One region of the Mesorhizobium sp. M2A.F.Ca.ET.043.02.1.1 genome, then DNA from elsewhere that is predicted to be linked to it. Evidence: riboswitches for the same ligand, from Rfam matches in the RefSeq annotation. Region 1 holds a riboswitch; the other holds the start of a gene.
What was found. Region 1 has a riboswitch for S-adenosylmethionine ahead of EJ068_RS21515 (O-succinylhomoserine sulfhydrylase). Riboswitches for the same ligand answer to the same signal wherever they lie in the genome.
Positions count from the first base shown of each region.

Region 1 (6,572 bases):
TCGACGGCACCTCACTGGAGGATGCCGCGCGCACCTATTTCCGCCAGTCGGAGCAGATCCCGACCGATATCAAGATGTCGGTCGCCAAGCTGGTCACGCCCGGCCCGGCCGGCGCGCGCGAGCAGTGGCGGGCCGGCGGCATCCTGGCGCAGTTCCTGCCTCAGGCGCCGGAGCGCATGCGCATTCCCGATATTTCGGGCGGCGACGGCGACGACCGCGAGCTGACGGACCACCCGGCCGACAATTCCTGGCAGGAATTGCTGGCGCTGCTCGGCACCATCGAGCCGACCGAGCTGATCGACCCGACCGTTGGCGCCGAGCGGCTGCTCTACCGGCTGTTCCACGAGCACGGCGTGCGCGTCTTCCGCAGCGTGCCCGTCGACGACCAGTGCTCCTGCTCGCGCGAGAAGATCCACGGCATCCTCCAAGGCTTTTCGGCTGAGGAGATCAAGGACTCGACCGAGGAGGGCGGCATCCATGTCGCCTGCGAGTTCTGCTCGACGCAATACGACTTCGACCCGGCAGAATTTGCGGCGGAGTGACGCCCGTTCCTTCTCCCCGTTCCACGGGGAGAAGGTGCCCGAAGGGCGGATGAGGGGCAGCGCCAACGTTGGCGATCATAGCGTCCGCCGTGGGCGCCGCCTCGTGAGCCTCGACGAAAATTCTCGGAAGCCGGCGCCGCCCCTCATTGCCCTGCCGGGCATTTCTCCCCGTAGAACGGGGAGAAAGACGCCAATCGCCGACGGCTAATTCACCGTCCGCCTTGTACCTGGCATGTCGAGTGAGAAAGCCGGAATGGCGATGTCGAACGTCTCGCCGCGGCCGTTGCGCATCGTGTAGTGGCCGACCATGATGCCCGACGGTGTCGAGAGCGGGCAGCCTGACGTGTATTGATAGCTGTCGCCGGGATTGAGCTCCGGCTGGTCGCCGACGACCCCGGCGCCGCGCACCTCCTCGACACGGCCCTGGCCATCGGTTATGTGCCAGTAGCGCGACAAAAGCTGCACGAAATCGTCGGAGCGGTTGTCGATCGTCACCTGATAGCCCCAGACATAGCGGTTCTCCGACGGATCGGATCTATCCTCCAGATAGAAGGGTCTGACCAGCACTTCGATGTTGCGCGTCACTGCGCGATACATGGGCCACTCCGGTTGCCGCCGCGGAACATTTTGTCGCGCTTCGCTGTTAAACGCGCCGCGCCGACCATCCTGCCAGCCTTGTAGCGCACGTGCCGAAAAACAATGTCATTTAAGTGACACATGACAATGTTGGTGTGCACAAACCGTGCCGGGCGACTCGGGCGCTCTGTGACTGATGAAATGGTCGCATGCGGCCAAGAGCAATTCCAGGAAAAGTGTGAGCGGTTTTCCGTCCGGAATTGCGTGAAAACAAAGAGATAGAGTGACCAGATCTCGATGGAACTGACTATCGCAGCCGGCCTGGCTTCGTCAGCCCTTCTTTTCTCGAACCTCGCCAGCATCCTGCTCGCCGCGTCGCGGCTGAAACGAAGACATGTCATTGCGCCGCCCGTCGGCGCGCAGCCGGTCTCGATCATCGTTCCTTCGCGCGGCGTCGAGCCGTTCACGCAGGAGACCCTTCAGCGCGCCTTCTCGCTCGACTGGCCGCGCTATGAGCTGATCTTCTGCGTCGCGCATGCCGAGGACCCGGTGGTGAGGCTCATCGATGCGGCGATAGCGCGCCACCCGAAGGTTCCGGCGCGGTTGTTGATCGGCGACGACCATATCAGCGCCAATCCCAAGCTCAACAACTGCGTCAAGGGCTGGCAGGCGGCGCGGCACGATTGGGTCGTCCTCGCCGATTCCAACGTGCTGATGCCGAGGGACTATGTTCAGCACCTGATGGCGGCATGGCGGCCGGATACCGGCCTCGTCTGCTCGACGCCGATCGGTTCGCGGCCGGACGGCTTTTGGGCCGAAGTCGAATGCGCCTTCCTCAACACGCTGCAGGCGCGCTGGCAATATGCCGGCGAGGCGCTCGGCCTCGGCTTCGCCCAGGGCAAGAGCATGCTGTGGAACAAGCCGATGCTGGACGCCAATGGCGGCATCCAGGCCTTGGCCGCCGAGATCGCCGAGGACGCGGCCGCCACCAAGCTGGTCAATGGCCTGGGCCTGCGCGTCAATCTCGTCGCCTCGCCTTTCGAGCAGCCGCTCGGACAGCGCAGCTTCGCCGAGATCTGGTCGCGACAGACGCGCTGGGCGCGGCTGCGCCGGGTCACGTTCCCGCTGTTCTTCACGCCAGAGATCCTGACCGGCGCGGCGGCGCCGCTCCTGCTGGCGCTGGTTGCCGCGGCAAGCGCCGGCGTCAGCCTGTGCACCACGGCTTTGTGGGTGCTGGCGATCGCCTACCTGCCGGAATGCCTGCTGGCCTTGGCCAAGGGCTGGTACCTGTCGCCGCGCAGCGTCACCGCGATGATCGCGCGTGACGCCATGCTGCCGGCCATCTGGGCGCGCGCCTGGTTCGGCGGCGCCGTCGAATGGCGCGGCAATGAGATGACCATCCGCACCCGCGCGCTGACAGAACTTGAGGAGATCGCCTGATCTCCCACGATGTTTTCCGGCTTATTTTGCCGCCTTCAGCGCCTGCTCGATGTCCTCCAGCAGATCGTCGGTGTCCTCCAGGCCGACCGAGAGCCTGAGCGTGCCGGGGCCGATGCCGAGCTCGGCACGTGCCTCGTCGCTCAGGTTCTTGTGCGTCGTCGTCGCCGGATGGGTGATCAGGCTCTTGGCGTCGCCGAGATTGTTGGAGATCAGCACGATGTCGAGCGCGTTCTGGAAGGCGAAGGCCGCCTGCTTGCCGCCCTTGACGTCAAGGCAGATCAATGTCGAACCGCCCGACATCTGCTTCTTGACGATATCGGCCTGCGGATGATCGGCGCGGCCGGGATAGATGACGCGCGCGATCTCCAACCGGCCGGCCAGGAAATCGGCGATCCTGCCGGCGCTCTCGGTCTGCTGGCGCACGCGCAGCGGGAGCGTCTCCAGCCCCTTGAGCAGCGTCCACGCGTTGAAGGGCGACAGGCTGGGGCCGGTGTGGCGGAAATAGTCGTGCAGGTTTTCGTCGATCCATTTCTTGTCCGACAGGATGACGCCGCCGAGGCAGCGGCCCTGGCCGTCAATATGCTTGGTCGCCGAATAGACGACGATGTGAGCGCCGAGCTGCAGCGGCTTCTGCTGCAGCGGCGTGGCAAAGACGTTGTCGACGATAACGCGCGCGCCGATCGAATTGGCGAGCTTGGCGACCGCGGCGATGTCGACCACTTCCAGCGTCGGATTGGTCGGGCTTTCCAGGAAGAACAGCTTGGTGTTCGGGCGAACCGCCTTTTCCCAGTTGGCGATGTCGGTGCCGTCGATCAGCGTCGCCTGGATGCCGTAGCGCGGCGCCAGCGTCTCCACCACCCAGCGACAGGAGCCGAACAACGCGCGCGCCGCAACGATGTGGTCTCCTGCCTTCACGCTGCAGAGCAGGGCGGCGGAAACGGCGGCCATGCCGGAGGCGGTGGCGCGGGCATCCTCGGCGCCTTCCAGAGCGCACATGCGCTTTTCGAACATGTCGACGGTCGGGTTGGCGTAGCGCGAATAGATGAAGCCCGGTTCCTCGCCCTTGAAGCGGGCTTCCGCCGCCTGCGCCGTCTCATAGACATAGCCCTGCGTGAGATACATCGCCTCTGCGGTCTCGCCGTACTGGGAACGCAGCGTTCCGCCATGCACGAGTGCCGTTTGAGGTTTCCAATTGCGCTTCTTGGTGCTCATAGCCCTGCTTCCAGACATAAAAAAACCGGCCGCGAAGTCGCAACCGGTCCATATAGCCTTGCGGCTCGACGGTCCTTTAGCGACTTGTTTAACGTGGCTGCAAGCCGACCGGCCAAATCACCACGGGATAACGACCCTTTAAATGAGCGCCGCGCTTGCGTCAATTGCCGGCTTCATTAAGAGGTTTGTACCAGCCGGACGGCAAGAGCCTGCTTAGGTCCTCGCCCGGCCTTGTGAACGGAGCCAGCCTTTGCGGCAGACAGGCATTCTTCCGGATCAGGACATCGCGGCGCTGTTTGAGGCGAACGCGCTCAAGTCGCCGCGCGCGCTGGACACCAACCAGATCCAGCCGGCCAGCCTCGATCTCAGGCTCGGCGACAAGGCCTATCGCGTACGCGCCTCCTTCCTGCCGGGGCCCGATCATCTGGTCGCCGACAAGCTCGAACGGCTGAAGCTTCACGAGATAGACCTCACCGGCGGCGCGGTGCTGGAAACCGGCTGCGTCTATATCGTGCCTTTGCTGGAAAGTCTGGCATTGCCGGCCGAGGTTTCGGCCTCGGCCAATCCGAAGAGCTCGACCGGCCGCCTCGACATCTTCACGCGGGTCATGACCGATCGCGGCCATGAGTTCGACAAGATCGCCGCCGGCTATCACGGGCCGCTCTATCTCGAAGTCAGCCCGCGCACCTTCCCGATCGTCGTGCGCGCCGGCTCGCGGCTGTCGCAGATCCGTTTCCGCATCGGCAATGCCGTGCTTTCGGAAAGCCAGCTGCGCGACCTTCACCGTGCCGAGATGCTGGTCGCCACCGAGCCGCCCAATATTTCCGGCGGCGGCATCGCGCTCTCCATCGACCTCGACGGCGACAAGGATGGGCTTGTCGGTTATCGCGGCAAGCACCACACCGGCCTGGTTGATGTCGACAAGCGCGCCGCGCAGGATGTCGTCGATTTCTGGGAGCCGATCTATAAGAGCGGCGCCGGCGAGATCGTGCTCGACCCTGACGAATTCTATATCCTGGTCAGCCGCGAGGCGGTGCACGTGCCGCCGCTCTACGCCGCCGAGATGACGCCCTTCGACCCGCTGGTCGGCGAGTTCCGCGTCCACTATGCAGGCTTCTTCGATCCGGGCTTCGGCCACTCCGCCGCCGGCGGCAGCGGCAGCCGCGCCGTGCTCGAAGTGCGCAGCCACGAAGTACCTTTCATCCTCGACCACGGCCAGATCGTCGGCCGCCTCGTCTACGAGCACATGCTGAAGCGCCCGCAGGCGCTCTACGGCACCGATCTCGGCTCGAACTATCAGGCGCAGGGCCTGAAGCTTTCCAAGCATTTCAGGGCCGCGCGCTGAGGTCGAAATTGCCAATCTCCCCCACAAGGGGAGATTACCCAATCACAGCGCCTTCACCGCCACCTTCACCGGCTTTTCGATCTCCAGCGGATTGCGCAGCGGCAGGCCGAAATCCGCCGCCTCGATCTCGAACGTGTCGCCGGCCTCGGTCTTGATGCCGTCGGCGAAGGAGAGCGTCGCGGTGCCGAACATATGCACATGCACGTCGCCCGGCTGGCGGAAGGCCGAATATTTGAAGTGGTGGTGCTCGAGATTGGCGATGGTGTGCGACATGTTCGCCTCGCCCGACAGGAACGGCTTTTCCCAGAGCAGCTTGCCGTCGCGCCAGATGCGCGATGCGCCGCGGATGTCGGCCGGCAGGTCGCCGATCAGGATCTCGGGGCCGAACGAGGCATTGCGCAGCTTGGAATGGGCGAGGAACAGATAGTTCACCCGCTCGGTGACATGATCGGAGAACTCGTTCGACAGCGTGAAGCCGACGCGGAACGGCGCGCCATCATCGCCGATGACATAGATGCCGGCGATCTCGGGCTCCTCGCCGCCGTCCTGCGCGAAGGCCGGCGACATCAGCGGCGCGCCCGGCGCCACCGCCATCGTGCCGTTGCCCTTGTAGAACCATTCCGGCTGCACGCCGACCTGGCCTTTGGCCGGCTTGCCGCCTTCGAGCCCCATGCGGAACATCTTCATGGAATCGGTGAGTTCCTCCTCGCCGCCCTCGCTGAGCTTCTTGTGCATGGAATCGCGCGTCGCCGCTGAGCCGAGATGCGTCAGCCCGGTGCCGGTGAGATGCAGATGTGCGGGATCGGGATGGTTGATCGGCGAGACCAGCCTGCCCCTCTTGTAGACGGCATCGAGATCGACCGTCTCACCATAGCCCTTGCGCTCGATCAGCGCCTCGAGGCCGATGCCGGTGCGCGCGGCCTCCATCGCCAGCGAATAGACACTGCGCGCGCCATTGATGACCCTGGTCTTGCCGCCGCCATTGCGGGCGACGACGCGGATCGTCTCGGCGTCGTCGAGGATCTGGGAGATCAGCATGTTCGAATCCTCTCTCATTTAGCGGCCGCCCGCGGGCAAGCCTTACCCGGCGCGGCGTGGAGCGATCCCCGCCGCGGTTGAAACTCTTCGTCCGGATTGCGTTCGCGCGCTCGGTCCTTGTGCGGACTTCTTGGCGCCGACGGGTTGCCGGCAGCGTCGCGATCTGGAACCCGTATGCCTCCTGAACTTTGTTCCGGCCCTTAAGCCTTGTTCTTGTTGTAGACGTCGAAGATGACGGCGCCGAGCAGCACCAGGCCCTTGACCACCTGCTGCCAGTCGACATTGACGCCCATGATCGACATGCCGTTGTTCATCACGCCCATGATGAAGCCGCCGACTACGGCGCCGATCACCTGGCCGACGCCGCCCATTGCCGAGGCGCCGCCGATGAAGACGGCCGCGATGACGTCGAGCTCGCT
Region 1 is NZ_CP034445.1:4,519,846-4,526,417, forward strand. It holds gene EJ068_RS21500 (Hsp33 family molecular chaperone) at 1-542, shown strand, start outside; gene apaG (Co2+/Mg2+ efflux protein ApaG) at 747-1,139, opposite strand; gene EJ068_RS21510 (ceramide glucosyltransferase) at 1,416-2,558, shown strand; gene EJ068_RS21515 (O-succinylhomoserine sulfhydrylase) at 2,580-3,770, opposite strand; SAM riboswitch at 3,827-3,904, opposite strand; gene EJ068_RS21520 (2'-deoxycytidine 5'-triphosphate deaminase) at 4,021-5,115, shown strand; gene araD1 (AraD1 family protein) at 5,158-6,153, opposite strand; gene mmsB (multiple monosaccharide ABC transporter permease) at 6,354-6,572, opposite strand, start outside.

Region 2 (6,572 bases), 2.4 Mb from region 1:
CGTGGCCGGACGAGGTCAAAGGCATGGTTTTGCTTTTTGATCGGACCAGCACTTCACGAAGACGAGACCTGACGGCCCACCTCTTCCAGCCAGTGATCGCGGATGCCGAGCGCCTCGAGATGCTCGAGCGTGCTCAGCACATAATCCTCATTCCGGCCCGACTGGCCGACGGCGCCGCGAACGATCCTTGCCGCGTGATCGGCATCGAGCGCGCCAGCATATTGTTCATGCCGCCGGTCGACGATGTAGGCGACCGCCTCGACCGAAACGCCCTCTCCTTTCCCGTCCCTGCCCAGTCGGACATCGAGCATGCGTTCGAGATAGACGCTGGTCACCAGCTCTCGCTCGCGCAGGTAGGAAAGCACCTCGTCGCGCAGATTGCCGGGGACGCGGTAGGCGAGGCCGATGCAGGAGCCGCCCCGGTCGAGGCCGAGCACCAGACCCGGCCGTGCGCGCGTGCCGCGATGCACGAAGGAATAGACGCAAAGCGAGCGGCGGTAGCCGTAAAGCCGGGCGCGGCGCGTCTCGACATGGGCGAATCCGGGCCGCCAGATCAGCGAGCCATAGCCAAAAACCCAAAAATCGCCCATATCGCCAAGCCTGATCGCATTCGAGTGAACGACACCGCACCGGAGAGTGCTTCTTCTGTCCCCCGCTTGTTTGCGTGAAGCAAACGCCTGCACGCCGGGGTTAACGAGAGCCGCAGCATGACGTCAAGTGACGAGCGATCGCCCAAACCCCGCCGCCGGCTGCTTTGGCTCGCGGCGTTCATCGCCGTGCTGTTCGCCTTCTACAGCGGCGGCTGGTTCTATCTCGCCGAAAGGCTCAAGACCGAAGCCGACCAGGCGGTGGCGCGGCTGGGCAGCAAGGGGATCGCCGCCGGCTGCGCCAACCTCACCGTCAGCGGTTATCCGATGAGCTTCACGGTCTCCTGCGACAACATCGCGTATGAGGACGACGCCCGGAAAGTCGCTGCGTCTACCGGGAGCTTCAACGCCGTCGCTGGCATCACCGGTCTCTTGTCGCCGGTCGCCGACCTGCGCGGGCCGCTGCGCACGATGGCCCCCGGCATGCCGCCGCTCTGGATCGACTGGGACCAGTTGCAGGCCAATGTCAAAGTGTGGTGGCCGCTGCCGCGCAGTGTCTCGCTGCAGGCCGAAGGCCTGAACGGTCAGACCGACCCGCAGGACGACACGGATCCGATGCAGCTGTTCAGCGCCGGCAAGGCGGCCGGGCAATTGCAGCCGGCCGGCCAGGACATCAACTATGTCGGCAGCTTCGGCGATCTGGAGATCAATGCCGACGCTATCGAGGGACGCGTGCTGCCGGCGCTGGACGGCAGCGGCGACGTGACGCTGAAGAACGGCGTGGCGCTGATCGCGGCCCCCCCGAAAAGCCTGCGCGGCCAGTCGATCGAGATCGCCAGGCTCGACCTGTCGTCGGGTACGGCGCGCATCACCGTATCAGGACCGGTCTCCGTCGATGCGGAAGGACTGGTCGACGGGGACCTGATGATCAAGCTCAGGGACCCGAAAGCGGTGGCGGCCATCCTTGCCGGGGCGGTTCCCGAGCATAAAAGCGAAATCGAGCAGGGTTTTGCCGCCCTGGCCATGCTCGGGAAGGAACCGTCGATGCCGCTGAAGATCGTCAAGGGTAAGGCTTCGCTCGGCTTCATTCCGCTCGGCAAGATCAAGCCGCTCGAGTAACACGATGATGGCGAAGCCGGTCAGACTGCTCAGCGTCGGCGCCTTCACCCTCGACACCATTCTCCGAGTCGAGACGCTGCCCGCGCATCAGGGCAAGTTCATCGCCAGCGACGGCGTCCAGATCGCTTCCGGCATGGCGACGAGCGCCGCCTGCGCCGCGCATCGCCTCGGCGCCGAGGTCTCGCTATGGGCAAGCGCGGGCGACGATCCGGTCGGCGACCAGCTGATTGCCGACATCAAGGCCGAAGGCATCGACTGCAGCCTTATCCGCCGGGTTCCCGGCGCGCGTTCGGCGCTGGCCGCGATCATGGTCGATGCGCATGGCGAGCGCATCATCGCCCCCTTCTACGACAAGAAGGCGCAGGCCGATCCTGAAATGCTGCCGCTCGCCGACCTCTCCGGCTTCGACGCCGTTCTGGTCGATGTCCGCTGGCCGGGCGCCGCGGCGCTCGCCTTGAGCGCGGCCAGATCGATCGGCCGTCCGGCGATCCTGGATGCCGATACAGCACCCGTCGAGGTGCTGGAGCAGCTTCTGCCGTTGGCCTCCCATATCGTCGCATCCGAGCCTGCGGCGCGCATCGTCTGCGGCCATGCGCTCGACCCGGAAAGCGCTTGCGCCGACCTCGGCTCGCGCACCGATGCCTTTGTCGCGGTGACCGGCGGCGCCGCTGGAACCTGGTGGCACGACCGGGCGACCGGACGCGTGCGCCATGTCGAGGCACCGAAGGTCAAGGCGGTGGATACGCTCGCCGCCGGCGACGTTTTCCACGGCGCCTTTGCCGTCGGCCTCGCCGAGGCCATGCCAATGGAAAAGGCCCTGCGCTTCGCCAGCGCCGCAGCCGCGCTCAAATGCCTGCGCTTCGGCGGCAGGCTGGGCGCGCCGGACAGAGCCGAGACGCTCGCCATGATTGCGGCGCACTGGCCGCCAGTCCGAGGAGGCAAAGGGAGCTGAGATCAGGTCAGGCCGAGTCGAGAATGGTGGCTTCCGAGAACCGGAGCGGAGCGTACTGCACCGGAAGCGCAGGAAGCCGGCATTCGCAGGCCGGCCTCACCTGAATATCAGTTCCCTTTGGGATGCTCGACCGCCTGCCGGCCAAAATCCGGCACATCGATATCCTGGCCGGCCTCGATGATCGAGCGGCGGATGGCGCGCGTGCGGGTGAAGAGATCGAACAGCTTCTCGCCGTCGCCCCAGCGGATCGCCCGCTGCAGCGAGGCCAGATCTTCCGAGAAACGCGCCAGCATCTCCAGGATCGCGTCCTTGTTGTGCAGGCACACGTCCCGCCACATCGTCGGATCGGAGGCAGCAAGGCGGGTGAAATCGCGGAAACCGGAGGCGGAATATTTGATGACCTCGCTCTTGGTCACCGCTTCCAGATCGTCCGCCGTGCCGACGATGTTGTAGGCGATGATATGCGGCAGGTGCGACACGATCGCCAAGGTCATGTCGTGATGCTGCGGGTCCATCGTATCGATGTTGGAGCCGCAGCGCCGCCAGAATTCCGAGAGCGTCTCGAGCGCGGCGGGATCGGTGCCCGGCAGCGGCGTGAAGATGCACCAGCGGTTCTCGAAGAGATCGGCAAAGCCCGCATCGGGTCCGGACTTTTCCGTGCCGGCCAGCGGATGTCCGGGAATGAAGTGCACGCCTTCCGGCACGTGCGGCTCGATCTGCGCGATGACGGAAGCCTTGGTCGAGCCGACATCGGTGAGGATGGCGCCCTTCTTCAGCGCCGGCGCGATCTCGGCCGCGACCTCGCCGGACGAGCCGACCGGGACCGAGACGATGATGAGATCGGCATCGCGCACCGCTTCTTTTGCCTCCGTCGTGTAGGAATCGCCAAGGCCCAACTCCTCGGCGCGCTTCAGCGTCGATGCGCTGCGCGTCGCGATGGCGATATGACGCGCCAGGCCTTCACGGCGGATGACGCGGGCGAGCGACGAGCCGATCAGGCCGATGCCGACCAGCGCTATTTTCTCGAACATCGGTGATGCCATGGCGTTCTAGCTTTTCAGGAAGGTCTTGAGCGCATCGATCACGCCGCGGTTGGCTTCCTCGGTGCCGACGCTCATGCGCAGCGCGTTGGGGAAGCCGTAGCCGGTGACGCGGCGCAGGATATAGCCGCGCGCGCTCAGGTAATCGTCCGCGGCCGCAGCCGAATGCTTCTTGTCGTCGGGAAAATGGATCAGCACGAAATTGCCGACGCTGGGCGTGACGCGCAGGCCGAGCCCGGTCAGCTCCGCGCTGAGCCATGTCAGCCATTTCTCGTTATGCGTCACGCTGCGCTCGATATGGGCGCGGTCGCGAATCGAGGCGATGCCGGCCTCTATCGCGGTGGCATTGACGTTGAAGGGGCCGCGAATACGGTTGATGGCATCGACGATATGCGCCGGCCCGTACATCCAGCCCACGCGCGCGCCGCCAAGGCCGAACTTGGAGAAGGTGCGTGTCATCACCACGTTCTCGGCGCTGCCGGCAAGCTCGATGCCGGCTTCGTAGTCGTTGCGCCGCACATATTCGGCGTAAGCCGCATCAAGCACCAGAAGCACGTTCTTCGGCAGGCCGGCATGCAGCCGCCGCACCTCGCTGAACGGCAGGTAGGTGCCGGTCGGATTGTTCGGATTGGCAAGGAACACGATACGCGTCTTGGGCGTAACCGCGGCGAGGATCGCGTCGACATCGGCGCGCTCGTCGGTTTCCTTCACCGCCACCGGCTTGGCGCCCGTCGCCTGGATGTAGATCTTGTAGACCATGAAGGCGTGTTCGGTGAACACGGCCTCGTCGCCCGGCGCGAGATAGGTCTGCGCCAGAAGCCCCAGGATCTCGTCCGAGCCGTTGGAGCAGATGATGTTCGCAGGGTTCAGCCCATGCACCTCGCCGATCGCCTCGCGCAGCCGCCGCGCCGTGCCGTCGGGATAGACGTCGAGCTTCGCCGCCACCTCGCGCGCGGCCTCGATCGCCTTCGGCGAAGGCCCCAGGGGATTTTCGTTCGACGACAGCTTGTAGACTTTCGTCACGCCGGCCGGCGCGGTGCTTTTTCCCGGCACATAGGCCTCGATGTCCATGATGCCCGCGCGGGGCGTCGGACGGGGCTGATCCTGCTTCATGTCACAAATCCGTCGAGAAGGCCTCAAGGCCGCAGCGGAAATACAGGCCACGGGCTGCAATGTCGAGTGCTGGCGCTTGCGGCAGCCCCTGTCGGCATGGAGGCTACCCCCGTTGACGAACAGCGGCTCCGGTCCTAGAAGGTCAGCCAGACTTCCGTGGTGATTTGGCCGGTCGGCTTGCAGCCACGTTAAACAACTCGCTAAAGGGCCGTTTGCAACCTGTAACCGGCTTTGCGACGGCAAGCCGGTTTTTTGTTGTCCGCCGCCGGCCGGACACCGCGTGGTGTCGAGACCGATGCGGGACAGGATCGAGGACGGGCATGGCCGCTCAGCGCGCTGCAAGAACCAACGACGAGGCCGACCATCCGTCGAGCCCGGTGCTGCAGTTCGGCCCCGACAAGCCGCTGAAGCTCGACGCCGGCACGCTGCTCTCGCCTTTCCAGATCGCCTACCAGACCTACGGCAGCTTGAACGACGCGCGCTCCAACGCCATTCTCGTCTGCCATGCCCTGACTGGCGACCAGCACGTCGCCAACACCAATCCGGTGACCGGCAAGCCGGGCTGGTGGGAAGTGCTGATCGGTCCCGGCAGGATCATCGACACCAACCGCTTCTTCGTCATCTGCGCAAACGTGATCGGCGGCTGCCTCGGCTCGACCGGCCCGGCCTCGACCAATCCGGCGACCGGCAAGCCTTACGGCCTCGACCTGCCGATCATCACCATACGCGACATGGTGCGCGCGCAGGCGATGCTGGTCGATCATTTCGGCATCGAAAAGCTGTTTTGCGTGCTCGGCGGCTCGATGGGCGGCATGCAGGTGCTGGAATGGGCGGCGAGCTATCCGGAGCGGGTCTTCTCGGCGCTGCCGATCGCCACCGGCGCCCGCCATTCCTCGCAGAACATCGCCTTCCACGAGGTCGGCCGGCAGGCGGTCATGGCCGATCCGGACTGGCATGGCGGCAAATATCTCGAGTTCGGCAAGCGCCCGGAAAAGGGGCTTGCCGTCGCGCGCATGGCCGCCCACATCACCTATCTTTCGGAAGCCGCGCTCCACCGCAAGTTCGGCCGCAACCTGCAGGACCGCGAGGCGCTCACCTTCGGCTTCGACGCCGATTTCCAGATCGAAAGCTATCTGCGCCACCAGGGCATGACCTTCGTCGACCGCTTCGACGCCAATTCCTATCTCTATCTGACCCGCGCGATGGACTATTTCGACCTTGCCGCCGATCACGGCGGGCGCCTCGCCGATGCCTTCGCCGGCACCAGGACGCGCTTCTGCCTGGTTTCCTTCACCAGCGACTGGCTGTTCCCGACCGAGGAGAGCCGCTCGATCGTGCATGCCTTGAACGCGGCGGGCGCTTCCGTCTCCTTCGTCGAGATCGAGACGGATCGCGGCCACGATGCCTTCCTGCTCGACGAGCCGGAGCTGTTCGCGGCCATCAACGGCTTCATCGGTTCGGCAGCACGCGCAAGGGGGCTCAGCCTATGAGCGTCAACCGCGCCCAGCGTGTCGACCTCGAAGTCGTCACCGATCTCATTCCGGCCAAGTCGCGCGTCCTCGACGTCGGCTCGGGCGACGGCGTCCTTCTGGAATTGTTGCAGGAGACCAAGCAGGTCGATGGCCGCGGGCTGGAACTGTCGCAGCGTGGCGTCAACGAATGCGTGGCGCGCGGGCTCTCGGTCATCCAGGGCGACGCCGACACGGATCTGAAATTCTATGCCGACAAGGGCTTCGACTTCGTCGTGCTGTCGCAGACGCT
Region 2 is NZ_CP034445.1:2,120,625-2,127,196, forward strand. It holds gene EJ068_RS10095 (gamma-glutamylcyclotransferase) at 54-590, opposite strand; gene EJ068_RS10100 (DUF2125 domain-containing protein) at 708-1,706, shown strand; gene EJ068_RS10105 (sugar kinase) at 1,714-2,658, shown strand; gene EJ068_RS10110 (prephenate/arogenate dehydrogenase family protein) at 2,766-3,701, opposite strand; gene hisC (histidinol-phosphate transaminase) at 3,708-4,811, opposite strand; SAM riboswitch at 4,958-5,035, shown strand; gene EJ068_RS10120 (homoserine O-acetyltransferase) at 5,132-6,301, shown strand; gene metW (methionine biosynthesis protein MetW) at 6,298-6,572, shown strand, end outside.
Region 2: it holds a riboswitch for S-adenosylmethionine, as region 1 does, so the genes downstream of both, EJ068_RS10120 (homoserine O-acetyltransferase) here and EJ068_RS21515 (O-succinylhomoserine sulfhydrylase) in region 1, are expected to answer to the same signal.